3 regions of the Aerococcus sp. NPDC058936 genome follow, and region 1 is predicted to be linked to each of the others. Evidence: riboswitches for the same ligand, from Rfam matches in the RefSeq annotation. Region 1 holds a riboswitch; each other region holds the start of a gene.

Region 1 (9,974 bases):
CCAATTGGCCACGTCAACCCGGTCACATTACGTGTCAACCTTGCGTCATTTCTTTCGCTACCTAAAATTGGATGGGGTTATTGAAGACAATCCAATGGAGAAGATTTCTTTACCTAAGAAAACCCAACATTTACCAGCTGTTTTAACCTTAGACGAAGTTGATCGGATTTTAGCGACGCCAGATATCACTAAACCACTAGGCTTACGGGATAGAACCTTGTTAGAAACCCTGTATTCAACCGGCATGCGGGTATCTGAAATCATCCATATCAAACTAGAAGACATTCATTTAGATATGGGCTTTATCCAAACCATTGGTAAAGGGGATAAAGAAAGACTAGTCCCAATCGGTGAGATGGCAGAAGACTGGATTAACAAGTATCTAACAGAAGGGCGTCCAAAACTAGTAAAAGATGAGGACGAGACCCAAAGCTATTTATTCGTGAATAACCGGGGTAAGCCTTTATCTAGACAAGGTGTTTGGAAGAACTTGAAGAAGATGGTGGTTATGGCTCATATCACCAAAGACATCAGTCCCCATACCCTCCGCCATTCCTTTGCCACCCATTTACTTGAAAATGGGGCGGACTTAAGAGTTGTCCAAGAACTCCTTGGCCACTCTGATATTTCAACAACGCAAATATACACGCATATTCATGCCCAACATATGAAGGATATTTATCACCAAAATCATCCGCGGGCATAAAAATACAAGGAATGTTTGCATAACCCCATACTTAACTAAAAAGGCAGGATTATCCTGCCTTTTTTTTGCATGTTTTCAGAAAATGGTTATTTATTACCTGGTTTGAAGCCACAAATTGCTTCATGTAATTTATAATGTATATATGGGTGCAATAAAATTCTTTGAATTACTTGGATTTTTGCCTTAAACGAGTCATTTCGGCAGACCAAGGGAAAGAAACAGAGAAAACATAAGAAAACAAAAGGAGGAGAAAGTGTATGTTACAAGTAGAACATCTACGAAAAACCTTCGGCAGAGTTGTCGCAGTAGATGATGTATCATTTGAAATTCAACCGGGCACCATACTAGGAATTGTTGGCCAGAATGGATCTGGCAAAACGACAATTTTTCGAATGATTCTAAATTTTCTAACACCAGAAAATGGGGGGCAAGTTAAATGGGACGGCCAACCCTTACATATGAAGAAAGTGTATGACACGGTGGGATACTTACCCGAGGAACGTGGACTTTATGAGACCATGACCATTGAAAAACAAATCATGTATTTTGCCCGCTTGCGTGGCATGAAAAAGAAAGAAATCAATGCCAAAATTGATGAATGGCTAGAAAACTTCAATGTTAAAGGTGACCGTAAAGATAAGATTAAAACCTTATCCAAAGGGAACCAACAAAAGGTCCAATTGATTGCCACCTTAATCCATGAACCAAAATTGGTCATTTTAGATGAGCCATTTTCAGGATTAGACCCAGTGAATGCAGGCTTTTTGATGGAAGGTATCCTACGACTGCGCGATCAAGGCGCATGTATCATTTTTTCAAGTCATAACATGGCCAACGTCCAAGATGTTTGTGATTCAGTTGTTATGATTCATAACGGAGAACAGAAACTGTACGGGCAAATTAATGATGTGCGTAATGCCTACGGAAAAACAAGACTGTTCATCCAAGCTGAGGGCTGGGATCAAGAAGCCCTAGCCACATTAGAAGGGGTGGAATCGGTTAGTCAATTGACAACAGGGGAATATAAGTTAGTCCTAGCAGATGAAAATATAGGGCCTGAATTATTTAAGACCATCTCAAAAGGTGAATACATTCAATCCTTTAGCCAACAACCGCCAACACTAGATGAAATATTTAAAATGGAAGCAGGTGGACGTCATGAGAAATAGTCGTTTAGGTATTATTATTGAAGAGGTCTACAAGAAAAATGTCTTTTCATGGTCATTTGTCATGCTATTACTGAGCCCAATCTTGATGGTTGCTGTAGTGGCTATTATTTCAGGTGTTATCGGTATGGCAACCGCCTCTGATTCAATCGGTACGGTAGCCATCATTGGTGCTACTGACCAAACAGCCAGCGCAATTGAAACGGAAGACAATGGCCAGAACCAATTGATTTTTGACCAAGATGTCGACCAGGCAGCAGAAGCGCTTGTAAACGAAGAAATTGATGGCTACCTAGTCATTGACGAAAGTGATCCAGAAGCCATCCATGTTGAATTCTACAAAAGTAATACCGGGAAGAACATCTCAACTACTGGCTTCCAAACTGTATTAGAAAGTATTCAATTATCCTACCGGGCGCAAGCATTAGGCCTGACGGAAGAAGAATCCAGTCATTTACTCGATTCAAACGTGGCCATCCATAGCCAGACCATTGATTTAGAATCCGGTACCAGCAAAAGTGACCAAGACATTCAATCTATGGTACGAACAGGTGTCGCCTACCTTGTATCCTTTATTGTATTCATGTTTGTCATGAATTATATCTCTATCATCTCGCAAGAAATTGCCGTGGAAAAAGGATCACGCATCATGGAAATTGTCCTATCTTCCATTTCATCAACCAGCCATTTTATGGGTAAAATGTTGGGGATTTTCCTCGTATTGCTGACACAAGTTGCCTTCTACGCAATCTTACTAGGCATCATCTTTATCCTGATCATGAACACGCCAATGCCAGCAGAATTACAAGCCCTATTAGGGGACGAAACAATTCCAGGCCTGTTATCTAACTCAGCATCTATCATTGGTTGGTCCAGCTTATTAGCCTTCTTGGGCATCATCACCTATTCAGTATTGGGTGCCTTCCTTGGATCACTTGTTTCAAATGTACAAGATGTGAATAAAATGATCACACCAATTATTATATTAAGTATTATTGGTTTTTATATTGGGATGTTTGGACTAGGTTTCTCAAACAATATCTTAGTTCGAGTAGCCTCACAAATCCCATTCTTCACACCATTTGTCATGCCATTCAGAATAGCTGCTGAAACCGTATCGACCCAAGAATTAATCATGTCGGTCATCATTTCACTACTATTCTCAATCCTTTGCCTATGGTTATCCGCCAACTTCTACAAGTCAAATGTCCTGACATACTCAGACAAAGGCTTATTCGGCACACTGAAACAATCTTATACCTTAAGACAAAGTGAGAAAAAAGGCTAACAACAACTATCTAGTCAGGTCTGTTTAGACCTGGCTATTTTTAGTGAAATCGATATGGGAAAGATTAACTATCGTGACGGACCACCACTTGTCATCGGTCATTAATTAAACTGAAACTGCTTTTTTTGAAAAAAATATACACTACCTTATGCTGACAATTTATCATCAGTCAATTTGTTAAAAATGCATATATTTTACAATTTATTCAAATGGTACATCATATTATCAGCAAGCACATTGTAAAAAATATTGCCAAGGCAGGAGCCTCCTCGCATGCCTTAGCAGCAGACAAGGATGTAAAGCGTCCTCCTTTTCGTAGTCGGGTTGGTTCGACCAGCTCAAGTCCGCTTCAAATTATTTTGCATCACATTGCGTGTGATACGGCACTCATTTTCCAGGGTTGTTGCGCTAAACGGTCTCTAACACCCTTAATTATTTTTAATAAAAATTGCCTTGATTGACGATGTATGCTAATGTACTCTTACACATACTTTGTTATTATGCAAAAGTAAAAGGAGGGCAAAGATGTTAGTGCCTTATATAGGAAGATACGAGAAAATCGTAATGGGCCTATTATCCTACATCCCTGAGTTTAAAGAATTTTCTGAACTTACAGAAGAAATGGATAAAATTAATCAGCATGAACGTAAAATCTATTTATGGAAAGAAGCTAATTCTGATAATATCATCGGTTTAGTAGGCTTTGACCAACATGATGATACAGATACTTTAGTCGTGCGTTATCTATCAATCAATCCTTCATTTAGAGAAGAAGGTCTCACATACGATCTTTTAACGGCTTTAAAGAAAGAATTTCCAGTGTATTCCCTTACTGGGGTAATTTCTCTTTCAACGATTTTGTCAAAATGGGCAAAACGTCGACAAGAAGAGTTGGACAAGGAATTGGATAATAAACAAGAAAACACACCCCAAGTCTAGGAGACAAGTGTCAGGATGAACGAACAACCAAGTGAATTAACATTAGATCTAGCGGCCTTTGAGGGGCCGCTTGATTTACTATTACACTTAATTAAAGATTTAAAGGTAGATATTTTTGATATTCCCATCAATTTGGTTACCGATCAATATTTAGCCTATATTCATACTTATGAAGCCTTATCGCTGGATATTGCATCAGAATATTTGGTGATGGCAGCTACTTTATTGGAAATCAAAACCCAAATGATGCTACCAAAAACCCCCAAAGAAGCGGTTGAGGAAGAAGATGATCCACGTGACTCATTAGTGGAACAATTACTTGCTTTCCAGCAATATCAGGAAGTTTCCCATATCTTAGCGGATAGACAAGCTGAACGGTCGTTAGAATATACTAAACAACCATCAGACTTATCGGCTTATCAGGAGAAAATCCCTATGAAGGGTCGCCAATTAACGCCTGATGACTTGTATAGAGCCATTCAAAAGATGGCCTTCCGCTTGAAAAATCAACAACCCATCCAAACCACGATTGCGGGAGAATCATACTCGGTAGGGACTGCAATGGCGGAAATTCGACAAGCCTTCATCGAAGCTGACCGAGATGTGTTAATGTTTCAAGAAGCTGTTTTTCTTGGGAAAATTCAATCACGCAGTCAAATTGTGAGCATGTTTTTAGCGATTTTGGAATTAGTGAAGTCAAATGAGTTATACTTATACCAAGAAGATTTAAGAGCAGATATTCAATTGATTAGACGGGAGGAAAGTGAATGAATGCAGTCGCTGCAATAGAAAGTTTACTTTTCGTAGCAGGAGAAGATGGGATTGCTGTCGATGAACTTGCAAATTTATTAGAGATAGGCCAGGAGTGGGCTTTATACTACGTGATGGTTTTGCGAAATCGTCTCCAACATGACCCCCAATCTGGATTAAGAATTACCGTTATTAACGAACGTGTTCAATTAGTGACTAAGGCAGTATATGGTGAAGTAGTGAAAAATTACGCGGTTTCTCCTTTTGCGACGAAATTGTCTCAAGCGGCATTGGAAACATTGGCGATTATTGCCTACCAACAGCCGGTCACACGAATGACAATCGATGATATTCGAGGTGTTCAGTCATCTAATATGATCCATAAATTACTAGAGCGAGATTTAATTATGGAAACGGGCCGTCAGGATTCACCAGGTCGGCCGATTATTTATGGGGTAACGTCTTACTTCTACCAATATTTTGGCTTGGAGTCCTTAGAAGACTTGCCGGACATTCACAATCTAGTCTTAGATGGCTCGGTAGATGAAGAAACCCTTTTTAAAATTGATGATAATGGTGAACCTGAGCAAAAAGATTTTAACCAGACAGACTTTAACCAAACAAAAACACAAGAAACGACTGAATAGGTCACCAATAGGAGTTATTTAAAGATGGAAAGATTACAAAAAGTGATGGCACATGCAGGTGTTGCCTCGAGACGTGAGTCTGAAAAATTGATTGCCTCAGGACGGGTGAAAGTAAACGGTGAGGTTGTGAGAGAGTTGGGCTATAAGGTATCTAACAATGACCGTATTGAAGTAGACCAAGTACCAATTTACAAAGAAGAGCCAGTTTACTACGTATTTTACAAGCCAACTGGTGTAATTTCTGCTGTGAAAGATGACAAAGACCGGAAAGTGGTCACTGACTTTTTCCCAGGAATCGAACAACGGATTTATCCAGTAGGACGGTTAGACTACAATACCTCAGGACTTTTGTTATTGACCAACGACGGTGAATTCGCCAATACCTTGATGCACCCCCGCTATGAGATCAACAAAGTCTATGTGGCTAAAGTTGAGGGTGTGATAACCGGAGAAGAACGTAAGCAATTAGAACGAGGCGTTGAAATTGACGGCGTGAGAACTGCCCCAGCACAAGCGAAAATTCTTTCTGTTGATAAGGACAAAAAGACCACTATTATCGAGTTGGTTATCCATGAAGGGCGTAACCGCCAAGTCCGTAAAATGTTAGAAGCAGTTGGACATCCAGTTATTAAGTTGAAACGTGAACGTTACGGATTTTTAGACCTTAAAGGATTGAAACCTGGTGATAGCAGAACCCTATTAAAACACGAAATCGAAGAATTGTTAGCAAATGCCAAGAAAAAGTAAGCTTTCTACTTGAAAAAAGTAAGATACTTGTTATAATAGGAACTGTAATTAAATAAAATTTGAAGCAATCTTCAGGGCAGGGTGAAATTCCCGATCGGCGGTAAAGTCCGCGACTCCCATTTGGGACTGATCTAGTGAAATTCTAGAACCGACTGTAAAGTCAGGATGGAAGAAGATGGGCGGACTATGTCTGTTTGCCTATACTCTTTTTACCTTGAAGGTGGAAAGAGTTTTTTTATTTCCACTTTTGAGTGCCAACCCCATGAAGTAGAAAAGGAGAGAAATTCACATGGGAAAAAATCACACTAAAGAAATTGTATTGGTCGCAATTGTTGGGGCGCTATCATTTATATTGATGTTCATTGGTTTCCCAATCATCCCCGCTTTACCTTATCTAAAGGTAGACTTCTCACTCGTACCAATCTTACTCGTTGCATTCATTTCAGGACCTAAAAAAGCAGTTGCTGCCAGCCTGATCGCCAATGGATTACATTATATGTATACAGGTGGTGAAATGGGGATTCCAATTGGTGATGCAACAGCCTTTATCGCAACTATCGCTTACATCTTGCCAATTTACTACTTATTGAAAGACCAAATGGCGACAGTCTATGCAGGCAATAAATCAGCGAAAGAAATGAATTTCGGCAAAACGATTGCTACTTACCTAGCTGCAACCCTTTCTTTAACAGTAGTGATGACTATCTTAAACTATTTCGTGATCACACCATTCTATATGCAAGTCATGAACTTCGATGTAGGTAACATGCAAACTTATATTCTTGCGGGTATCATCCCATTCAACTTAATCAAAGGAGTATTGGTTTCCCTTCTAGCACATTTCGTCCTAGTTCAAACCTTACCAACCTTGGTCAATCGATTCGGTACGCGCGAATATTCACATAATTAAAAGTGAACCCTAGACAATTTTCTGGTATGATAAGACCTAGAGAATCATGTCGAGCATCATAATAATAGGAATGTTGGAGGGATAGGATTGGATACTTTATTAATGGCAATTGCTTTTAAAGTCCAAGCCTTACCCCCGAATTCCATATATCAAGTGTTGATTGGCAAGCGAACAGCCACAACACTTTTTTTTGCATTTTCAAACAATTTAACCGCCTATTTCGGGCTTTATCCAAAACTTGAAAAAGACGTATGGATGTCCTATACCCAAAATGTGGCTGATTACATCTCGGTGGAGGCTATTTTTCGCCAAGAAAATCATAGTCATTATATGCATTTGCTATTTGATAACATCCTTCAAAAAAGAAACGGTCTCATTATTCCAAGCCACCACCACAAGCACCATTTAGCCTTCAAATTATTGCTCCAAGTCCTCTCCAATATTCAGGCCGAAAACTCGCACTATAGCCCAATCGTCCAGGATTTAGAAGTCCAGCAGCTGATCAAAAACTTTATTTCAATGGTCAAAAGGGCAGACGCGTCCCAAGCTGGCTTACAAGTCATAGCCAAAAGCCTTCACCAGCAACTTGCTAAGGAACTATCTGCCTTTCCAGACCAAGCAGCCCTTATCTTCCTAGAACAGTTTGAAGGGGCCAAATTACCGGCACAAACCCTTGAACAAGGAGCAGAAAGCCATCAGATTTCTAAGCGGGTAATCGTCATTAGCCAACAGGCCTTGATGGACCAAATATATCAAACTTGGGTAAGTGGTCATACTTTAGAGGTGGAAACGCAATGGCTGCAAGTCTTCGCCCAAGGGGTTTTCAAACAATTCCCAATTTGGAATCAGACTACGCAAGATACTTTAAATTTGATCAATCAAGGTTGGACGCTGCAGAAAATAGCAGATAGAAGACGGTTAAAATTATCTACCATAACGGAACATATCATAGAAATTGCCCTAAGTTTTCCCGCAATCATTGAACCCTTGGTGGTTGAAGAACTTCATTTGACAGACATTTCCCCCCTTTTAAGACAAGAACCGGATGAAAATTACGAAGCCTTCAAAGCACGATTCGGCGAGAAAGATTATTGGTTATACCGGTATTGGCATATCGTCTACCAGAAAGGAGTTAATGATGACAGATTGGCATAAACGCCTGGAAGAAATGACAGGTTATCAAGAGTTTAAACCCGGTCAATTGGCGAGTTTAGAGGCTTTAGACCGCCAGGAAAACGTGGTGGCTATTTTACCAACTGGTGGGGGTAAATCTTTAATATACCAAATCAACCAATATCACGAATCCGGGGTAACTTTGGTTATTTCGCCCTTGATTTCCCTGATGCAAGACCAAGTCAGTCAATTACAACGGATGGGGTTAGGACGTGGCATTGCCTTAAATTCGACCTATGACCGCAGAGAACAAGCTTATATTTTAAGTCACTTATCTGACTATCAATTCCTATTTCTATCACCAGAAATGCTCCTGAAAGATCAAGTAATCCGGGTCCTACAGCGGATGGACATTCAATTATTAGTTGTCGATGAAGCGCATTGTATTTCTCAATGGGGTTATGACTTCAGACCGCAATATACCGAATTGAAAAAAGTTCGTCAGCTTTTAAAACAACCAAAAACATTGGCCTTATCTGCCACTGCTAACCAATCTGCACTGGCAGATATCAAGGCTTACTTATTTGAAGAGGGAGAACCTATTCAATTGATAAAGGAATCAGTTGATCGGCCTAATATTTTCTACCTATTCGATGAAATTGATGCTGGTGAAGTGAGGGTAAACAAATTGCAAGGCTGGTTGGACAAGCTACCCAAGCCGGGTATTGTTTATGTCCACCATAAAAGTGAACTCGAGGAACTCAACCAATGGATGAAAGCTCATACAGATTTGCGAGTCGCTTCTTACCATGGGGATAGAAGTCTAGAGGATAGGCATATCATCCAAAGCCAGTTTCTACAAAATGAATTGGATGTAGTTTTTGCTACGTCAGCCTTTGGTATGGGAATCAACCATGGTCATATACGCTTTGTCTTGCATTATCACCTCCCCAAGAATATGGCAGATTTTATTCAAGAAGTGGGGCGGGCAGGACGGGACCAGGAACAATCAGTATCCATTGTCTTATATGACAATCGCGAGGCAGCGAGACTGCAGCAAATGCACCGGTTATTGGAAGATGAGGCAGACTTGTTGGATGATTTATTGGCACGGCTGTTTAAACAGGCCTTAACCCAAAGTGAAGTGGACCAATACCCAGATAGCATAAGTGCCATGTTGTACTTTTATCGCCATCATTTTACTGATTACCAAACAGCAAAAGTACATGCCCAAAAACTTCGTCAGGAACGGTTGCGGCAAATCTACCAAATGTTAGATTTAATGGCTAATGACCAGTGTTACCGGACTTTCCTATTAGATCAAGCTGATGAACTGGTAGTGGACAGACCAGAATTATGTTGCAGTAATTGCCAACCTGACTATGACAGTCAACCGATATGGCAAGACTTAATGGCCCTACCGAATAGAGTAACAGTTGAAAAAGACGAGCATGATGGTGATTTCAGGGAAATGTGGACCCAACGTTTGCAGCAATTATTATCTTGAAATGGGTCCATAAAGTTTTGTTAAATTGCCTAAAGAAATACTGACATAGAAAGGGGTTCATGGTACAATTCTTAGTGTTAAGAAAGGGGTATATGGATGAAATTCTGGGACAAGTTGACGAAAAAAAATCAAGAAAATATAGAAGTAGAAACTGAACAGGCTTCAGAAAAAGACAGTTCAGCATCTTCTGACCAAACCCCC
Region 2 (9,974 bases), on a different contig from region 1:
ATTGACGGTACTTGGTCCGGCCTTCACCACCCTTGTAACCACGCGCTTCCATGGCAGTGGCTAGGTCATAAGCCCGGTTAAAGGCCGAAATGAACAAGGGAATGAGGACTGGAATAAAGGCTTTCACCCGCTCAAGGATGTTGCCTTCTGAAAAGTCCACACCCCGTGCCCGCTGTGCATTCATGATCTTATCCGCTTCTTCTAGTAGGGTCGGGACAAATCGCAAGGCAATCGACAACATTAAGGCAATCTCATGGACAGGCAAAATGTTACGAACAGGCTTCAACAAGGCCTCCATGGCATCAGTAATAGCCAGGGGTTGAGTAGTCAAAGTCAAAATCGTCGATAGGAAAATAATCAATAGGAAGCGGATAAAAATATAGGCCGCATTGGACAAACCACCAGTTGTTAAGGCTAGTGGCCCAAATGACCACAGGACGTCCCCGGTGTGGGTAAAGAGGATTTGTAGGGCTACCGTAAAAATAATAATCGCAATCATGGGTTTCAAACCGCGTAAAAATACCCTTAAAGAAATCCCAGTTAAAAAGACTAGACTCGTGACCACCACGATCATGATGATATTGGTCGTGACATCAGTTGCCGCAAACACCAATAGCATCATGACAATCAAGCCCACCAATTTCACCCGCGGGTCCAGTTTGTGCATCAAGGAATTACCGGGAATGTACCGGCCAATAATCAATTTATCTTTCATCTATCATTGGCCCCCTTCCTCTGTACTAAGTCCGTTTAACTTGTCGTCCTCATTTTGCCCGGTCGTTAAAGCCAAGTTATCTACGATTAAATCAGTCAAAGCATCTACCGTTAATGGCACTTGAGTCGCTGCATCCCATAACTGGCGGTCTAATTTACCTTGTAAATTAAAGGCAAAATCAGCTGCGTCCGGTAAAGCCAATTGGTGGCTGGCTAACCAAGCAGGGTCGGCAAAGACGTCAGCTGGCGTTCCCTCTTTCACACAAGTCCCACCATCCATCACAATCACGTGGTTGGCATAAGCCGCCACATCTTCCATTTGATGGGTCACTAAAACAATCGTCAACCCTTGGTCTCGGTACAAGCGGTCGAACATAGACATCATTTCCTTCCGACCTTTTGGATCCAGTCCAGCAGTTGGCTCATCTAAAACCAGTACTTCCGGTTTCATGGCAATCACCCCGGCAATAGCTACCCGGCGCATTTGCCCACCAGATAACTCAAAAGGTGACCGCTCAAATAAAGTCGGAGCAATCCCAACTGCTTCTAAAGCCGCTTCAGCTTTCTCACGGGCCGTTGCTTCATCGTCGCCAAAATTCATGGGCCCGAACATAACATCTTTAATGACCGTTTCTTCAAATAGTTGCCCTTCAGGAAATTGGAAGACCATTCCTACTCGTTGACGGATTTTCTTCAAGTCTTTTGGCTTAGCGTCAGCTGACACCACCGTCTCACCAATCCGTACTTGGCCCACAGTGGGTTGTACCAAAGCGTTAAGATGTTGGGTAATGGTCGACTTTCCTGACCCTGTATGGCCAATAATCGCCGTATATGACCCATCAGGAATCGTTACGTTAATATCATGCAAGGCTAAACTAGCGAATGGTGTGCCCGCTCCATAAGTAAAACCTACTTGTTCAAATACGATTTGCATAACCATTCACCCAGCCCTTCTTCATCAAAATACGCATCTGGCACAGCCACCCCACGTTTAGCAAGGGCGCTTTTTAGTTGCTCGGAAAAAGGCACATCCAAACCAATCTCAGTTAACTCATTCCCGTAAGTAAAGATTTCAGCTGGCGTTCCCTCTTTAATAATTTGGCCTTCTTTAAAGACTAGCATCCGGTCAGCTTCCGCCGCCTCGTTTAAATCATGGGTAATCGAAATCACCGTCAGGGCATTATCTTGTTTGATATCCGCCACAACTGCCATCAATTCGTCACGACCTTCAGGATCTAACATCGAGGTCGATTCATCTAAAATAATAATTTTTGGTGTCGTAGCAATCACGCCCGCAATGGCAACCCGTTGCTTTTGACCACCAGATAAGGCTGCTGGCTCCTTGTCGCGATAGTCCCACATTTTAACCCGTTTCAAAGCATACTCAACACGGGCATGCATCTCATCAACTGGCATACCCATATTTTCCAAGGCAAAAGCCACATCATCTTCAACCGTTGCCCCAACAAATTGGTTGTCTGGATTTTGAAAGACTAGCCCCACTTGGCTACGGATATCCCACAAGGTCTCCATAGAAAGGACCTTATCGTCCACCTCAATAATCCCAGATTTGGCTTCTAGTAAGCCCACTAATAATTTTGAAAAGGTCGATTTTCCTGACCCATTATGACCAATAATCGCTAGCCATTCACCTTCGTAGATAGTCGTTGATAGGCCATCTATTGCTAATTTCTCATCTGATTGACTATATTGAAAAGACAAATCTTGAACCTGAATAATCGGTTTCGCCATCTTGTTCCCTCGCTCACTTTATATATTTAAGAAAAAACTCCTCCAATGTTACTTGGAAGAGTTTGTCAAAGAAGCCCAAATCCAGCTAACCACTTGCTTCGCCGTCTCGTTCATCCTGCTATACGCTTCTTCCATCCTGACTGTAACAGTCGGTACTAGAATTCCACTAGTTCAATCACCTATTGCAGCTGGTAATTCGCGGACTTTACCGCCGATCGGGACTCACACCCTGCCCTGAAGACATTTCATATGTTTTTCACTTAGTTTAGTCTACTAAAATCCACCATTAAAAGCAATGGTCAGATGTCAAGACACCTTATCCCTTTGTGTCATCCCCATGATCGTTAGTGTGAATCACCATTTCCTTATAAGCATAGTCACCGATGATTTGAGATACCGGACACCGTCCTTCTGCCTCATAGACTATAGCTTCCGCCTGGTCACGTTGTAAATCGAGGTAGACATCTACTTTAAAATCAAAATAAGTAATGGTCGTTTCCTGATTTAATTTATAGTCCACTTGAACGACCACTTCACTGGCCACACCCTTGATACCGTGTCGGTCTAAAGCAATTTCGATGGTCGCATTCAAGCACGTCGCCCACGATAAGGCGATCAGTTGTTCTGGGTTAGTCCCAGGCTCATCAACTTTCAAAGGACTTGACGTTTGGACCCGCAATGCATTATCCCCTTCAACCCAGGCCGTTCCCTTAAGTCCTTGATCATTATGTACCCGTGTCGTATACAACAATTTATCCTCACCCATATGCGCATTGCCTCCATCCTCTTGATTATGCTTTTATATGGGCCATTATACCCTTAATATTCCTAGTAAAAAAGGCAATTGCACTCAAACCTGTAATTGCCTTTTCACCGAATGATTCATTTATATATGGAAATTTTATTTTTTCAAGACTTCGTACATACCGTTGGTGATAAACTGCAACCACACTTGACCTCCGTCAGGATTAAAGTGGACCCCGTCTTGGCTCAACCAAGTGGATGCTTCCTCGTGGTTACTATAGTATTCATGCCAGTCCAATAAGTGGATGGTATCACCATCGTCACTGGCCGCTTCAGCTAACGTCTTATTGACATCAGCTGCCCAAGGACGGTCGACATGAGTATTGACTAGGAAAATCGTCTTGTCCCGTCCAATCTCATCTAAGAAGTCAGACAATTGGGCTGACGTAAAGCCACCGTTGGCTCCTAGGTCAACAAGAACCGTGTCATGGAGCATTCCCTGTGCTTCTAAGCTAGCTGGATAACTAATTAAGGTATATAACTGGCGACCAACCGCCGCGTCAACGATAGCATTAGGATACAAGGTGTATAAACCTTCCGATTCACCGACCATTAGGGAGTCACCAATAAAGGTTACCGATAATTGGTAGGCAAAGCGGGCTTGTTCATCAGGAATCCCTTCATAGAATCCTAGTGACGCCTCACTTAAACTGTCTTTATAGGTTGATAGACTCGCGTTTGCTTGTTTTTCTTGTTCAGCCCGTTGTTTATTCAATTCCTCAATCTTCTTGGCCTGCTCAGCTGCTTGCTGCTCTTCTACTGTCACATTGTCTGCTGGTTTAGAAATTGCAACAGCACTCGCACCACCAAGGAAGATGAAGGTAAACACTAAGAATAAAATACGGGTCGACCAAGGTGCCGGCTCTTTAAACAAATTACGTACCTTTGTAAATAGACGGACGGGTTGATTATTTCGGACTTCATTAAAAATTGGCACCGACCATCTTTTTTCCTCTAGTAAGGCATAAGACAAGCAGGATAGGACAATAATCAAAATGACTTGTGGCCATATACTATTAGTAAACCAATTCTGACTGGTTGGAACCATATGGAACAATACATTGATTGGATAATACCATAAATACATATGGAATGTACGTTGACCAAGCCACCGCAAGGGTTTAAATTTCAATAGAAAACTAACCCAAGATCCTTGGTAGGTTAATAGGGCAATGGTCACGGCTGCCAGGAAGTTATAACCGAACATGCCGCCATAGTAGGTGAATGTCGCTGCATCAAGCATGTGGCGCATCCCGTAAGTGAGTATAGCCAATAAGCCTAACAATACCACATCAACAATAAAGTGGTGAAACCGACCAAAACGATTCTTCAACCAAATAGCTAGTTGGTCCATGTCCAACAATTGGGCAGCAGCCCCACCAAAAGCGATAGAGAAGAACCTAGTATCCGTACCGTAGTAAACTCGTGACGGGTCTTCGCCAGGTGTGAAGATTATCGCCATTAAAATGCCTGACAAAACCGCGGCACCAAGCATGACCACTCCTGATTGCCATTTAGTTTTAGTATAACGTCGACTAGCATTAAAGAATAAGGGCCATATCACCATAAATTGCATATAAACGGCAATATACCAATAATGTGTTGTTAGTGACGGGTGTAGCATATTGGCGAAATAGGATGACCCAGATAATATTTGCTGCCAATTATTGACGAATAACAAAGATGTTGTTAGATTAATGCCAATATTGACCAATAATTGCTGTCTAAATAGTAGTAAATAAGTCAGACCTACCATTGTAATAATGACCATAGGCCACCACACTTTTCGTATGCGACTCCAGGTTTTCTTAAAATAAGACTCCTGGATACCTGCTTTATATTTACTCTCCATTTGACTAGTCACTAAATACCCCGAAAGTACGAGAAAAATGTCCACCCCTAGGAATCCACCCGAAACACGGTGGGTTAGATAGTGGTATAAAATAATACCCAACATCGCTAAGAATCGAATTGTATCAAACTGTGTAAAGTAGTTTTTTTTCATTACCCTCGCCTCTCTAAATTGCCAAGCACGCCATTGACAATGCTCGAGACAATTCACGCAAATATAATACATATATTATATCGATAGTATGGAAAAATGAGAACATTAATTTTGAAATTTCCTAAAGTCTTGCCCGACAAATACCGTCCAAACAACCAAAAAAGTGGTTGAGCCCTAGCCCCAACCACTTTAGAAAATAAAAAAGCATATATGCTACCAAACACCTGTTGGTTAAACAACACATATGCCGAACCAATTTTTCACCTAAATGAATTGGCCTTGATTTATTCATAAGACTTATGGATATATTCCACTCCTAGCGAACTTCATCACGCTAGGAGTAGATAGAGCTAGACTCGGCTATACAAGATATAACCACCATCATGACACTCCGTTTTATACATCACGAAAAGTTTTTATTAAACTAATTCAAGAATAACCATTGGTGCAGCATCGCCACGACGAGGTTCAGTTTTTAAGATACGAGTGTATCCACCTTGACGTTCAGCGTAACGAGGACCAAGATCGTTGAATAATTTTTGTAAAGCAGACTCGATAACGATGTCTTCACCTTCAGCGCGAACATCGGCGATTTCGTTACGAACAAATTGGTTCGCTTGACGGCGAGCAGCTAAATCTCCACGTTTACCTAAAGTAATCATTTTTTCAGCTGTACGACGGATCTCTTTCGCACGAGTTTCTGTTGTAGTAATACGTTCATTGATAATTAAATCAGTAGTTAAGTCACGTAACATAGCTTTACGTTGAGAGCTAGTACGACCTAATTTACGGTAACCCATTGTCAGTATCCTCCTTTATGATTTATTAATCTTCTTGACGTAAAGATAAGTCAAGAGCAGCTAGCTTGTGTTTAACCTCTTCAAGAGACTTACGACCTAAGTTACGTACTTTCATCATTTCTGGTTCAGATTTGTTAGTCAATTCTTCAACAGTATTGATGCCTGCACGTTTTAAACAGTTGTATGAACGAACTGATAAGTCTAGTTCTTCAATAGTCATTTCAAGCATTTTTTCTTTTTGTGTTTCTTCTTTTTCGACCATAACTTCAACTTGACGAGCTTCGTCTGTTAAGTTAACGAATACTTCCAAGTGTTCTGTCATGATTTTTGCCGCTAAGCTTAATGCTTCTTCGGGTGAAATTGTACCATCAGTCCAAATATCCATAGTTAATTTATCGTATTCGTTGATTTCTCCGATACGAGTATTTTCAACTTGATAGTTTACTTTGGAAATTGGTGTGTAGATAGAATCCACTGGGATTTCGCCAATTGGCATTGAATCCACTTTATTATTTTCTGAGCGTACAAAACCACGACCGTTTTTAACATTCATAATCATGTGGAAACGAGCGCCTTCTGCAAGCGTACAGATATGTAAGTCTGGATTCATAACATCGAAATCAGCATCGGCAATAATATCAGCAGCTGTTACGTCAGCTGGACCTGTGATGTCAATTTCTACTTGTTTTTCTTCTACGTCATACAATTTCAATGATAATTGTTTTACGTTCAACACAATCTCAGTAACGTCTTCACGTACACCTGGGACTGTTGAGTATTCATGCAAAACATCGTCAATTTGGATTGATGTAACTGCTGTACCTGGTAGTGAGGACAACAAGATACGACGTAATGAATTACCTAGGGTTGTTCCATAGCCGCGTTCTAATGGTTCTACAACGAATTTACCAAATTTACTATCGTCGTTAATTTCAATTGTCTCAATATTTGGCTTTTCAATTTCGATCATATCGACAAATTACCCCTTTCAAAACGTGAGAAAATGTATCATCGCATATCCAAGTTCATCAATCGATTAAACACGACGACGTTTTGGAGGACGGCAACCATTATGAGGAATAGGTGTTACATCGCGAATAGCAGTAACTTCTAAACCTGCTGCTTGTAAAGCACGGATAGCTGATTCACGACCTGAACCAGGACCTTTTACTGAAACTTCAACAGATTTCATACCGTGATCCATAGCAGCTTTTGTAGCTGTTTCTGAAGCCATTTGTGCAGCGTAAGGAGTAGATTTACGAGAACCTTTAAATCCTAAAGCACCTGCAGATGACCAAGAAATTGCATTACCATGCTCATCAGTAATCATAACGATAGTATTGTTAAATGTAGAGTGGATGTGCGCCACACCTGTTTCGACATTTTTCTTCACACGACGTTTGCGTGAAACTGGACGTTTAGCCATAGTGTAATTAACCTCCTTTTAGATTATTTTTTCTTACCTTGAATTGCGACAGCTTTACCTTTACGCGTACGTGCGTTGTTCTTAGTGTTTTGACCACGAACTGGTAAACCACGACGGTGACGGATACCACGGTATGAACCGATTTCTTGTAGACGTTTGATGTCTAAAGCACGTTCACGACGTAAGTCACCTTCAACTTTAATTGTATCTACTGCTGCACGTAAACGATCTAACTCATCGTTAGTTAAGTCACGTACACGAGTATCTTCTGAAATTTCAGCTTGCGCTAAGATTTTTTGAGAAGTCGTTTTACCGATACCATAGATGTATGTTAAGGCAATAACGATACGTTTCTCACGTGGAATATCTACTCCTGCTATACGAGCCATATACGAAAACCCTCCTTTTTATTTATCTTTAATTAGCCTTGGCGTTGTTTATGTTTTGGATTAGAACAAATAACCATAACTTTACCGTTACGGCGAATAACTTTACAATGTTCACACATTGGTTTAACAGATGCTCTTACTTTCACAGTTATACCTCCTCGATTATATATCTCTACATTACTTGAATCGGTAGGTGATACGACCTTTCGTCAAGTCATATGGAGACATCTCAACTTTTACACGGTCGCCTGGTAAAATACGAATGTAGTTTACACGCATTTTTCCTGAAATATGCGCGATAACTTCATAACCATTTTCCAATTGGACCTTAAACATAGCATTAGGTAATGTTTCAGTCACAGTACCTTCAATTTCGATCATATCTTCTTTTGACAAAGTTTTTCCTCCTAAAGGTGGTTGTTTCGTTTAATCACTAATTGATTATAGGATAGAAATACGAAATGTTCAGTCAACCCGAATATCTTACCATAATTAGCGACTTAAAGCAACAAATATTATTTATCTAAAATCTTTTGGATCTCAGCGTAAACATTGTCAATACCGATATCACCAGGAATGCGATAAAGCTTACCTTGACTTTCATAGAAGTCTAAGATTGGTTGCTGTTGTTCTTGATTAACTTTTAATCTGTTTTCAACAACTTCAGGTTTATCGTCTTCACGTTGGTAGAAATCATGGCTTCCGCAAACATCGCATACGCCGTCTACTTTTGGTTTGTTCAAAACTTTGTGGTATGTTGCGCCACAGTTACGACAAATGATTCGTCCTGATAAACGTTCTTTCAACGTTTCTGCTGGCACGTCTAAGTAGATAACTGCATCAATGTCGCGATCTAAGCGAGTCATGATACCGCCAAGTTCTTTAGCTTGTGCTTCAGTTCTTGGAAAACCGTCTAGCATAAAGCCAGCTTGTGTATCTTCTTTTTGAAGTCTTTCTTCAACAATACCATTGGTTACTTCATCAGGAACTAATGCACCATCATCCATGAATGATTTGGCTTTTTTTCCTAATTCAGTTCCTTCAGCGATTGCTGATCTAAACATATCTCCAGTAGAAATATGTGGAAATTTATAATCTTCAACGATTTTAGCTGCTTGAGTACCTTTACCGGCACCAGGCAAGCCCATTAAAATAATATTCATAATTGTCCTCCCCAAGCACGTTACGCATTAGTCTTTTTTATCATGAATAAAGCCAACGTATTGACGTTTGATTGTACGTCCTTCAATTTGTTTTGCTGTGTCTAAAGCAACACCAACAACGATTAGTAAGCTTGTACCACCTAAAGCAATTGATTGTGGCATATCAAAGAAGTATGCCCCTAGCAAAGGTAGAACTGCTACACCCATCAAGAATAGTGAGCCAACTGTACTTAAACGATTTAACATTTTTTGTAAATATTCTTTAGTTGCTAAACCTGGCCGGATACTTGGAATATATCCACCAGCTTTTTGCAGATTTTCTGCAGCACGTTCAGGGTTAATCTGAATATGTGCATAGAAGAACGTGAACAAAATAATGACAATTGCATAAATAGCGATACCCGCTGGTTTTTCCAAATTAAAGATTGTTGACAATATTTGATACCAAGAAACATCACTATAATCAGCGGCAAATAGTCCGAGTACCGTTTGTGGCACCATGATTAATGATGACGCGAAGATAACGGGAATAACACCTGCTGAGTTAATTTTTAATGGTAAATGAGACTTTTGCGATGCCGAATTCGCACGTTTAGAATAACGTACGGGGATTTGACGTTCCGCTTGACTCATGAAAATGACGAACATAATTAATAGGATAAATACAAGAACAAATAGTCCTGCATAAATCAATTGTTGATTTAATTCACTGCTAGTAGCATCTACAATGTTATTTTGATAGTAAGACGTTAACTCTGAGGGGATTTGCGCTAGAATACCAGCAAAGATAATGATTGAAGTACCATTACCTATTCCATATTCAGTGATTTGCTCACCAATCCAGACAACAAACATAGATCCAGCAGTCATGAATAAAGCAATCAGTAAGTAAGTTACAAAACCTGGATTATCAATTAATCC
Region 3 (9,974 bases), on a different contig from region 1:
CAAATCCACTATCTCCACGTACTAGGATATCAGTCGTTGGAACCGTTTGGTTATAGTGTTCTAACAGTGGTTTAAGAAATGCTTTAACCCCATTGGAAGTATATTGATTACCTGAACGGAGTTTAGCTTTTAAGAAGTCACCGGTCAGCCCATCAAATGCGACTAATGGATGATAGCCATTCGTTCCATAATGAGCGTTGTAAGCTGTTTGTTCTTGGTTACCGAAGGTATCCCAATGCGTAGAATCCAAGTCGATAATCATGTTTGTATCATTACGCACTAGACGGGCTTTGTCGATTAATGTTTGATTGAGCTCCTGAAGTGTGAGGATTGTATCTTGTCCCACTCGATTAAAAAATCGTGAGATAGACGACTGAGAAGCTAATGGCTCGTCACTTGAAAGAGTCTGTAAAACTGGGTCATGTTGCAGAATATTTGTCGCAGAATCTGTATCATAACCTGCTATAATCTGCAGAATTAATTGCTTCAACAGTTTATGATTTGTATGTGTCCAATATTTTCGATCGTCTTGAAAGGTAACTATTTTTTCAGCGAGTTGAGTAAATTGGAAAACATCCATCATTTCATCTATAAGAACTAAGCCAAAATCACTGGATAAACGACCACCTGTATGAGAGACATGTAAATCATTATTGAATTTTGCAGCAGTTTCTTGTAAAGTAACCATTGAGAGAACTCCTTTCTATTGGTTGTTTGTCGTGAATTAACCATATCAGAAAGGGGTTCTTTTTTCATCACCTAATGGGTGATGGACAAGACGGAGTTAAAGTTTGTTAAATCAACATTAGTTAGCGTTAAAAGAAAAACTATGAATTATTCAGGTATGACAAACATTCTAAAAATTGATGTAATTTGAAACTAGCATTTTAATTCACTTTATATATAATAAGGATATCAATGATATAAGGAGCGTGTGCATATGCCATTAGTGAGAATCGATCTATTAGAAGGTAAGACTGCAGCATTTAAAACGCAATTAGGTGAGTTAGTTTACGAATCTATGCTTGAAACAATTGGCATCCCAGAAGAAGATAAGTTTGTAGTTGTTAATGATTTAAAAGCTGAAGAACTGATATTTTCTACCAATTACCTACGTATTGACCGTACAGATGGTATCGTAATCATTCAAATCACAATGAATGAAGGGCGTACAACTGAGGTAAAGAAAGCTTTATACAAGACAGTTGCTGATAAATTAAATAGCCAATTAGATATTCGCAAAGAAGATGTCTTTATCAACTTAGTTGAAGTAAATAAAGAGAACTGGTCCTTTGGTAATGGTATTGCACAGTACGCAGAATAAATAGCATTACTATAAGTACATAAAAGCCATACCCTAGCTATCCCCATCTTTTTTTGAGATAGCTAGGGTATCTGTCATCTTAGCCCAGGAGGGATTACCGTGTATTACAAATCATCTTACACCTCACCACTCGGCCAAATTGCTATCGTGAGCGACGATAAAACCATTAAAGGCGTGTGGTTTTCTGATCAAAGATATTTTGGTGGTAAATACGACTTACAGACTATGATGGAAGGAGAAACGCCAGCGACAAAGCAGGTCAAAAATTGGTTAGATGCTTATTTTGCTGGTGAAAACCCAACTCTTGACCCAAACATTCTAGACCCAGAAGTAACGTCTTACCGTAAGCAAATCCTGAACGCACTGATTCATGTCCCTTACGGACAAACGACTAGCTATAAGGAATTAGCGGATCAAGCTGCTTTAAACACTCCTGGCAAAAGGGGCTCAGCTCGTGCAGCTGGCGGGGCTGTTGGCCACAATCCCATCTCGATTCTAATCCCATGTCACCGGGTTGTAGCCACTAACGGTGCATTAACTGGTTATGCAGGTGGTATCGACCGCAAAATTGCTTTGCTGGCTTTGGAAGGGTTTGACCAATCCAAGCTAGCTAACCGCCAAGTGTATGTGTGGCGATAATAGACACCCATTCATTTATACATAAAGATGCAAAGAAAAATATCACATAACGGAAAATTATTTAGGATGAGATGATGGATAAATTAGCTATTAGAAAATTATACGATACCTTATTAAAAGAAATGGGCCCTCAAGGTTGGTGGCCCGCAGATAGTAAAGCAGAAATCATTTTAGGTGCTATTTTAGTACAGAACACTAATTGGCAAAATGTGGATAAATCTTTAACCAATTTAAAATCAGCAACCGCTTTTTTGCCTGAAGAAATTTTAAGATTACCTGTAGCAGAATTGGAAGAATTGATTCGACCTAGTGGCTTTTACCGCAACAAGGCGCGAGCAATTCAAGCCAGTTTCCAATGGTTTGATAACCACAAATGGGATTATCAAGCCATGCAGCATGAATACGGAAAACAGTTACGAAGTGAAATCTTGAAATTACACGGGGTAGGGTTTGAAACAGCTGACGTATTTCGCGTTTTTATATTTGATCAACCGGCATTTATCGCTGATGCCTACGCTAGGCGATTATTTAGTTGGTTGACCGGACATTCATATCCAACCTATCAAAGCCTATACCAAGAGATTAACTTACCGGATGACTTCACTTATGAAGAAGCCCAGGAATTCCATGGCTTAATTGATGAGTTTGGGAAACTATACTTGGGTAAAAATGGCCAAGTAAAGGAAAATTTTTTATCCACTCACCAATAATAAATACCCTATAGTATATATTTTTTACTTAAAAAATACATTTGGGTTTACATTTTCTTTTTAATACCGTATGATATCTCCATAAACATTCAAATAAAATCTTCAGGGCAGGGTGTGATTCCCGACCGGCGGTAAAGTCCGCGACCTCCTTTAATTAGGGGCTGACTCGGTGTAATTCCGAGACCGACAGTAAAGTCTGGATGGAAGAAGAGTAGAATCAAAATAAACGAATACTATAAGTCTATAGTTTATTTGTGTGCCCTAGGAATCTTATTTCTAGGGCTTTTTTTCGTCACTCTGACTGGATTATTTGTTGTTTAGGAAAGGATGAGTGAATGAAAGACTATATGCAAAAAGCGCTAGATCTGGCTAAGCTAGGTCAAGGTTGGACCAAGTCTAACCCCATGGTAGGTGCAGTCATTGTGAAAAATGATCAGATTCTTGGCCAAGGTTACCACAAGCAATACGGCGGTCTCCATGCGGAAAGAGAGGCCTTAAAGGATGCCAGCGAACAAGGGCATGATGTAAAAGGGGCAACTATGTACGTCACGCTGGAACCTTGCTGTCATTTTGGCAAGACACCACCTTGTACCCATGCCCTTATAGAGGCGGGTATTGAAAAAGTGGTGGTTGCTGCAACCGATCCGAATCCACTAGTTGCTGGAAAAGGGATCCAGGAATTAAGAACCCATCAGATTCAAGTGGAAACAGGTCTCCTTGAAAAAGAAAGCCAGAACTTGAACCGTAAATTCAATTATTTTATGACCCATCAACAACCCTACATCACCATGAAGTATGCCATGACATTAGATGGTCGAACAGCCGCTTACACTGGGGATTCCCAGTGGATAACGGACAAAACTGCACGTGACCATGTCCATTACCAACGCCACAGTAACCAAGCCATTATGGTTGGCATAGGGACTGCGCTTGCTGATGATCCAGCCTTAACAGTTCGAATTGACGACTTTGAGGGGCTTAATCCTATCCGTATTGTTTGTGATAGTAGCTTGAAGCTCCCCTTAACCAGCCAATTAGTCAAAACTGCTAAGGAAACACCCACAATTATTGCGACAACTAATCAGAATCCACAAGCTCACCAAGCCTATCAAGCAGCGGGCTGTCAGCTATTGGTTGTGAATGCAAAAAATGGCAAGGTAGATTTAGTAGATTTAATCATACAACTTGGGCAACAAGGTATTCAAAGTATCTATGTTGAAGGCGGATCAAAACTAAATGCTTCGTTACTTGAAGCTGGGTTAATCCAGGAAATCCACACTTATATTGGACCTAGAGTCATTGGCGGTTTTGACCAGTATAGCCCTATCAGTGGTTTCGGTTTTCCGCAGATGGACCAAGCACTTACAAGTACTATTCAGGCAATCACACCATTAGGTAAAGACCTTTTGATAGAAAGTAGGGTAGATTAAATGTTTACAGGAATTATCGAAGATATTGGCCGCATTGAAAGTATCGAGGCCATCAACAATGATGCAGGACTTCTTTTAACCATTGCCTCAAAAAAAATAGTATCCGATGTCAATCTAGGTGACTCTATTAGTGTCAACGGTATTTGTCTTACTGTGACGAATTACTCCGATACCAATTTCCAAATTGAAGTAATGCCAGAAACGATTGCGAAAACGTCTTTAGAAGGAATTACTAATAATAGCCGCGTGAATCTTGAACGGGCGATGAAAGCCAACGCGAGATTTGGTGGTCATATTGTAAGTGGCCATATTGACGGTATTGGTAAAATCACCGCAATTGAAGCGGATGGCATTGCTAATTGGTACACGGTTCAAACAAGTCAACCATTAATGCGCTATATCATCATGAAGGGGTCTATTGCTATTGATGGGACAAGTTTAACGGTTGCTGGCGTTGAAGGAGATACATTTAAAGTATCAATCATTCCTCACACGAGTCAACAAACAATTTTTTCAACCTATCAAGTAGGAACTATTGTAAATTTAGAAAATGATATTGTCGGCAAATATATTGAGCAATTTACAGTGAAGGAGCGGGTATAGATGGATTTTTCAACAATCGAAGACGCATTAGCAGCTTTACAAGCAGGTCAAATCATTATGGTTTTGGATGATGAGAATCGGGAAAATGAAGGAGATTTAATTTGTGCAGCTGAGTTTGCAACAACTGAAAACATCAACTTTATGGCCACTCATGCTAAAGGTTTAATCTGTCAGCCAATGAGTCAAGCAGTAGCTAGTCGGTTGAATTTGTCGCCGATGGTGAATGATAATACAGACCCACATACAACCGCATTTACGGTATCTATTGACCATAAAGAGACAAGCACAGGTGTATCCGCAGTTGAACGCGGGTTAACCATGCGTGAAGCAGCAAATCCGGCTAGTCAACCCAGTGATTTTAACCGTCCGGGACACGTTTTCCCATTGGTAGCGAAAGAAAATGGTGTCTTAGAACGGAACGGTCATACAGAAGCAACGGTTGACTTGATGAAATTAGCTGGACTGAATCCAGTGGGTGTTTGTGTAGAAATTATGCGCGATGACGGTACGATGATGCGCCAAGCCGAACTCCTAGACCGGGCTACTGAGTGGGATATGCCAGTCATCACTATCAAGGCGCTTCAGAACTACCGGATGAAAACTGAGCGTCATACCCACCATGTATCACAAGCTAAGATGCCGACCAAATTTGGCGATTTCACTATCCATACTTTTATCAACGAGGTAGATAATCAAGAACATGTAGCTTTGGTAAAAGGGGATGTTTCAGGTAAAGGACAGATCCTAACGCGCTTGCATTCTGAATGCTTAACGGGAGATGTGTTGGGCTCCAACCGGTGTGACTGCGGAGAACAATTACATGAGGCTCTACGGAAAATCAACGAAGCTGGCCAAGGTGTCCTCTTATATTTAAGACAGGAAGGTCGCGGTATTGGGTTGATCAATAAAATAAAAGCCTACCAATTACAAGAAGAAGGACTGGATACTGTAGAAGCTAACCATGCCCTAGGATTCCCAGATGATTTAAGGGAATACCATACGGCTGCACAAATGTTGGAAGAACTGGGTGTAACATCCATTGACCTTATGACCAACAATCCTGATAAAATCGCACAATTAGAAGCATCTGGTATCCAAGTAGCGAACCGCGTAAGTATTGAAATGGCTGCTAATCCGGATGATGAAAACTACTTAATCACTAAAAAAGTAAAAATGGGTCACTTATTAGACTTATAAAATACGGAGGAAAATAATATGAACATTATTCAAGGAAAATTGTACAACGGAGAAGATATTAGAATTGGGATTGTCATTGCTCGATTCAATGATTTTCTGACTAAAAGCTTACTAAGTGGTTGTGAAGATGGCCTTACGCGTTCAGGTGTTTTGACAGAAAATATCGACGTAGCTTGGGTGCCGGGTGCCTATGAAATCCCGCTTACAGCCGCAACGATGGCTGAAACAGGTAAATATGATGCCATTATTACGCTTGGTGCTGTGATTAGAGGGGCTACAAGTCATTTTGATGTGGTTATTAACCAAGCTTCAAGTGGGGTCACCCAAGTAGGTTTAACCCACAAATTACCGGTCATCTTTGGTGTCTTAACCGTTGAAAACATCGAACAAGCTATTGAACGCTCTGGTACTAAAGCTGGTAACCTTGGGTTTACTTATGCAACGAATGCTATTGAAATGATTAATTTATTCAAAGAAATTAAACAACAATAAGTCATTAATCCATATGAAAATATCTCTAACAGCATAAGGCTAGCTTTAATTTTTAATCATGGTAAGATGGAAGTTGGGAAAATAAAGCGCATTCAATTATCGAACGTTTTTGATGATTTGCGCAAAAAGCTTAAGGAGACTTCATATGACGATTCAATTTAAAGAAACATTAGCGCCAACCAAAGATAATTCTGGAAAACCTATCATTTTAAGTGACGCTACCTTCGCTCAACGCAAGGACAAAGTCCTTCAGTTAATGCGAAAATATGACTTCTCATCATTGATGATTTATGCAGATAAAGAACACGGTAGTAACTTTGAATATTTAACTGGTTTTATTCCACGATTTGAAGAAGCTATCCAAGTAATTAACCAAGACGGAACGTCGACACTGATTTTAGGTAATGAGAACTACAATAAGACCAGTATGGCACGTACACAAAGTGAAGGTATTCTTTGTCCATTCTTCTCTTTACCTAACCAACCTATGGATTTCACGAAAACTTTCGCTGACTATCTTAAAGACGTTAAAGTAGATGATTCCAAACAAATTGGATTAGTAGACTGGAAGCTTTTATCTAATGATATGACTAACTTCCACGACCATCATTCAATACCAGCATTTATTGTAGATGGTATACAAGAAGTTTTCGGTTCTGACAAGGTAGTGAATGCAACCCAGCTATACATGCATCCAAAAGAAGGTGCTCGTGTGACAAACAACGCAGAGGAAATCGCTCGTTATGAATATGGTGCTTCCCTTGCTTCTGATGCAGTCCTTGAAGCAATCAACCAACTAACCATTGGTCAAAGCGAGTTAGAGGCAGGAAATTACTTAAATCGCGATGGTCAATATCCTTCTGTTGTGACTATTGCAGCCTTTGGTGATCGCTTTAAGAGCGCTAACCTTTATCCAACTGATAATACGTTAAATGATGGCGATAAAGTTGCATTAACGGTAGCTTATAAAGGTGGCTTGTCTAGTCGCTCTGGCTATGCAGTAAAAGACGAAAGTCAGCTCGCAGAACGTGATCCAGGGTACTTAGAAGAAGTCGTTTTCCCATATTTCCAAGCTTATAAATGGTGGTTAGATCATTTAACTATCGGGAAAAAGGGTGGGGACTTCTACCAAGCATTTAGTGAGTTCTATCCGCAAGCTACTTATGGCTGGAACTTGTGCCCAGGGCATTTAGTAGCTGACGAAGAATGGCTAAGCTCACCATTTTATCAAGACTCTGATGCAACAATTCAAAGTGGCTACATCTTCCAACTAGACTTTATACCTTCACAAGCAGACCACAACGGTGTTTCAGCTGAATCAACGATTGCGGTTGCGGACGCAGCACTACGCGAAGAGATGAAGATTAAACAACCAGAACTTTGGTCAAGAATCTCTAAGCGGAAGGATTATCTAAAAGACGCATTAGGTTTAACGTTACCGGAACATTTACTTCCATTAGCGAGTACTTTCGCCTACTATAGACCATTCTTATTAGACAAAAAAACTGCTATTTATTTTGGATAAAAAAAATTCCCCTCAAGATTGGTTGCCAAACTTGAGGGGTTTTTATCTATATTTTAAGTGAATAATGACGGACTATCCATACGGTATCGCTATAAAGATGTTAATATATGTATAATATTATAAAGAAATTGGAGGGTTATGCTCTTGGACAAACAGATTGAATTATTATTTACCATAGATGAAGGCTATTTAAATCCCTTAAAAGTGGCTTTAACATCGATTCGCCAGAATAATCCAGGCCAAGCCATCCGTATTTGGTTGATTCACGAGTCCATTGCAATGCAGAATATTCGCGAATTGCAGAGGCTAACGGATTATTTACAGTTTGGTTTTGAAGCGATTAAAATTGATGGTAGTCGATGGAATAGCGCTAAAACTGAAGATAGATACCCAAAAGAGATGTACTTCCGCCTGCTTGCGGGTGAAATATTACCTAAAGAAATGAAACGTGTAATTTATTTAGATCCAGATATTTTAGTGGTTAATCCTTTATTGGACCTGTGGCAAACAGATTTAGAAGGTCATATGCTAGCAGCTGCTACACATGTTGGGTTGACGGACGTTTCTACCCGAGTAAACCAAGTGCGACTTGACGTTGACCATGCTTATTACAATTCTGGTGTGATGGTAATTGATTTAGATAAAGCGAGAGAAATTGTCAAATGGACAGATATTGCGCAAATGATTGAAAAATATAACTTGCTATTAATCTTACCCGACCAGGATATCCTCAACCGATTATATGGTAAATACACTAAGGAAATTCCAGAAGAAATTTGGAATTATGACACGCGTAAGTATATGCGGTATTTCACCAAAAGTCTCGCTCAACATGATATTCACTGGGTGATGGCGAATACTGCTATTCTCCATTTCTGTGGTGGCCCTAAACCATGGGACGATAAACATGACAACCGGTTTACCAGTCTTTATCTTAACTATCAAAACCAATTGAACCGTATTGAAGATTTGATAAAGTAAATTGAAATAATTATTTTTCATTACCCATGGTGGTTAATAGCTTATTTACTGTCGTCAAGTCAGTCATAGACACTTTGGCATCTAATAAAAAATCCCTAGAAGTAAACATATACATGCATACTTCTAGGGATTCTTTTTTTTTATAGAATTATGAGCCAATTAATCGACTGATTTTAATGCTTCTAGCATATCTACGTGTTGTAAACGTTTATAAATAATATAGGCGAGCACGGCTGTAATTGATCCAATAATAACAGCTGGAACAATAAAGCTTGTCGCTGCTAGTCCAGGGTTAAACATTACATCAGCAGGTGGAACGATTCGAATAATATATTGGTGGAGCATTTCACCAATACCGAAGCCTACTAGTATACCTAGTGCAGTTAAAACGATTGTTTCACGGTAAATATATAAGGTAACTTCGTTATCAAAGAAACCAAGTACTTTGATAGTAGATAATTCACGCATCCGTTCAGAAACATTAATATTCGTTAGGTTATATAGGATAACGATACCTAGTAAACCAGCAACAACAATTAGAACAGTCATGATTTTATCCAATGAATGAACAATTGTATCAATTTGATTCATTAGGGTAGTGTTTTGTACTACACCGGCAACACCGTCTAATTCAATGAATTTTGCCGCTTGATTTTCTGTGTTGTTAATTGAATCATCTTTTAAGTTGACTAGATAAGCATTAGATTGGTAATCCTCACCGTAAATTGTTTCATAAACTTGTGGACTAGCGAAGACAAAGTGACCAATATACATTTCTGTAATTCCTGATACTTTCATTTCACGGTCTTTACCGTTCGTATCTTGAAGTGTAATTTTATCACCCACTTCAGCATCTAATAGGCTGGCTAGTCGTTCAGAAATCACTACGCCATCATCTGGTAAGTTTAGCGTTTCATCAGAACCACGTTCAGTTAATTGAATATAGTCTGAAAATTCATCTAAGTTTTCTGGAGAAATTAAAGTGATATCTTGTGTATCATTTTGTTTTCCACCGACAGTTGTTAGCTCTTGATATGCTACTTCACCGAATTGATCAATGTCTTGGGAAGATA

What was found. A riboswitch is a leader RNA that binds a small molecule or an ion and turns the genes downstream of it on or off. The one in region 1 is predicted to bind FMN.
Region 2: another riboswitch for FMN. It lies ahead of ACFW0C_RS08590 (energy-coupling factor ABC transporter ATP-binding protein); the one in region 1 lies ahead of ACFW0C_RS04195 (ECF transporter S component).
Region 3: another riboswitch for FMN. It lies ahead of ribD (bifunctional diaminohydroxyphosphoribosylaminopyrimidine deaminase/5-amino-6-(5-phosphoribosylamino)uracil reductase RibD); the one in region 1 lies ahead of ACFW0C_RS04195 (ECF transporter S component).

The regions. Positions count from the first base shown of each region.
Region 1 is NZ_JBHYKZ010000004.1:29,013-38,986, reverse strand. Features, by position in the region: gene xerD (site-specific tyrosine recombinase XerD) at 1-706, shown strand, start outside; gene ACFW0C_RS04225 (ABC transporter ATP-binding protein) at 964-1,875, shown strand; gene ACFW0C_RS04220 (ABC transporter permease) at 1,865-3,160, shown strand; gene ACFW0C_RS04215 (GNAT family N-acetyltransferase) at 3,686-4,099, shown strand; gene ACFW0C_RS04210 (segregation and condensation protein A) at 4,115-4,870, shown strand; gene scpB (SMC-Scp complex subunit ScpB) at 4,867-5,496, shown strand; gene ACFW0C_RS04200 (pseudouridine synthase) at 5,521-6,243, shown strand; FMN riboswitch at 6,307-6,424, shown strand; gene ACFW0C_RS04195 (ECF transporter S component) at 6,533-7,153, shown strand; gene ACFW0C_RS04190 (helix-turn-helix domain-containing protein) at 7,241-8,308, shown strand; gene ACFW0C_RS04185 (RecQ family ATP-dependent DNA helicase) at 8,292-9,773, shown strand; gene ACFW0C_RS04180 (LysM peptidoglycan-binding domain-containing protein) at 9,870-9,974, shown strand, end outside.
Region 2 is NZ_JBHYKZ010000010.1:58,576-68,549, reverse strand. Features, by position in the region: gene ACFW0C_RS08600 (energy-coupling factor transporter transmembrane protein EcfT) at 1-715, opposite strand, end outside; gene ACFW0C_RS08595 (energy-coupling factor ABC transporter ATP-binding protein) at 719-1,648, opposite strand; gene ACFW0C_RS08590 (energy-coupling factor ABC transporter ATP-binding protein) at 1,624-2,466, opposite strand; FMN riboswitch at 2,587-2,712, opposite strand; gene ACFW0C_RS08585 (OsmC family protein) at 2,783-3,232, opposite strand; gene ACFW0C_RS08580 (acyltransferase family protein) at 3,368-5,275, opposite strand; gene rplQ (50S ribosomal protein L17) at 5,695-6,075, opposite strand; gene ACFW0C_RS08570 (DNA-directed RNA polymerase subunit alpha) at 6,101-7,045, opposite strand; gene rpsK (30S ribosomal protein S11) at 7,112-7,501, opposite strand; gene rpsM (30S ribosomal protein S13) at 7,525-7,890, opposite strand; gene rpmJ (50S ribosomal protein L36) at 7,923-8,036, opposite strand; gene infA (translation initiation factor IF-1) at 8,068-8,286, opposite strand; gene ACFW0C_RS08545 (adenylate kinase) at 8,406-9,053, opposite strand; gene secY (preprotein translocase subunit SecY) at 9,081-9,974, opposite strand, start outside.
Region 3 is NZ_JBHYKZ010000009.1:92,832-102,805, reverse strand. Features, by position in the region: partial or broken gene ACFW0C_RS08190 (IS1380 family transposase) at 1-688, opposite strand, end outside; gene ACFW0C_RS08185 (tautomerase family protein) at 941-1,324, shown strand; gene ACFW0C_RS08180 (methylated-DNA--[protein]-cysteine S-methyltransferase) at 1,424-1,963, shown strand; gene ACFW0C_RS08175 (endonuclease III domain-containing protein) at 2,035-2,673, shown strand; FMN riboswitch at 2,768-2,889, shown strand; gene ribD (bifunctional diaminohydroxyphosphoribosylaminopyrimidine deaminase/5-amino-6-(5-phosphoribosylamino)uracil reductase RibD) at 3,009-4,103, shown strand; gene ACFW0C_RS08165 (riboflavin synthase) at 4,104-4,706, shown strand; gene ACFW0C_RS08160 (bifunctional 3,4-dihydroxy-2-butanone-4-phosphate synthase/GTP cyclohydrolase II) at 4,707-5,903, shown strand; gene ribE (6,7-dimethyl-8-ribityllumazine synthase) at 5,922-6,395, shown strand; gene ACFW0C_RS08150 (M24 family metallopeptidase) at 6,541-7,920, shown strand; gene ACFW0C_RS08145 (glycosyltransferase family 8 protein) at 8,059-8,901, shown strand; gene ACFW0C_RS08140 (FtsX-like permease family protein) at 9,061-9,974, opposite strand, start outside.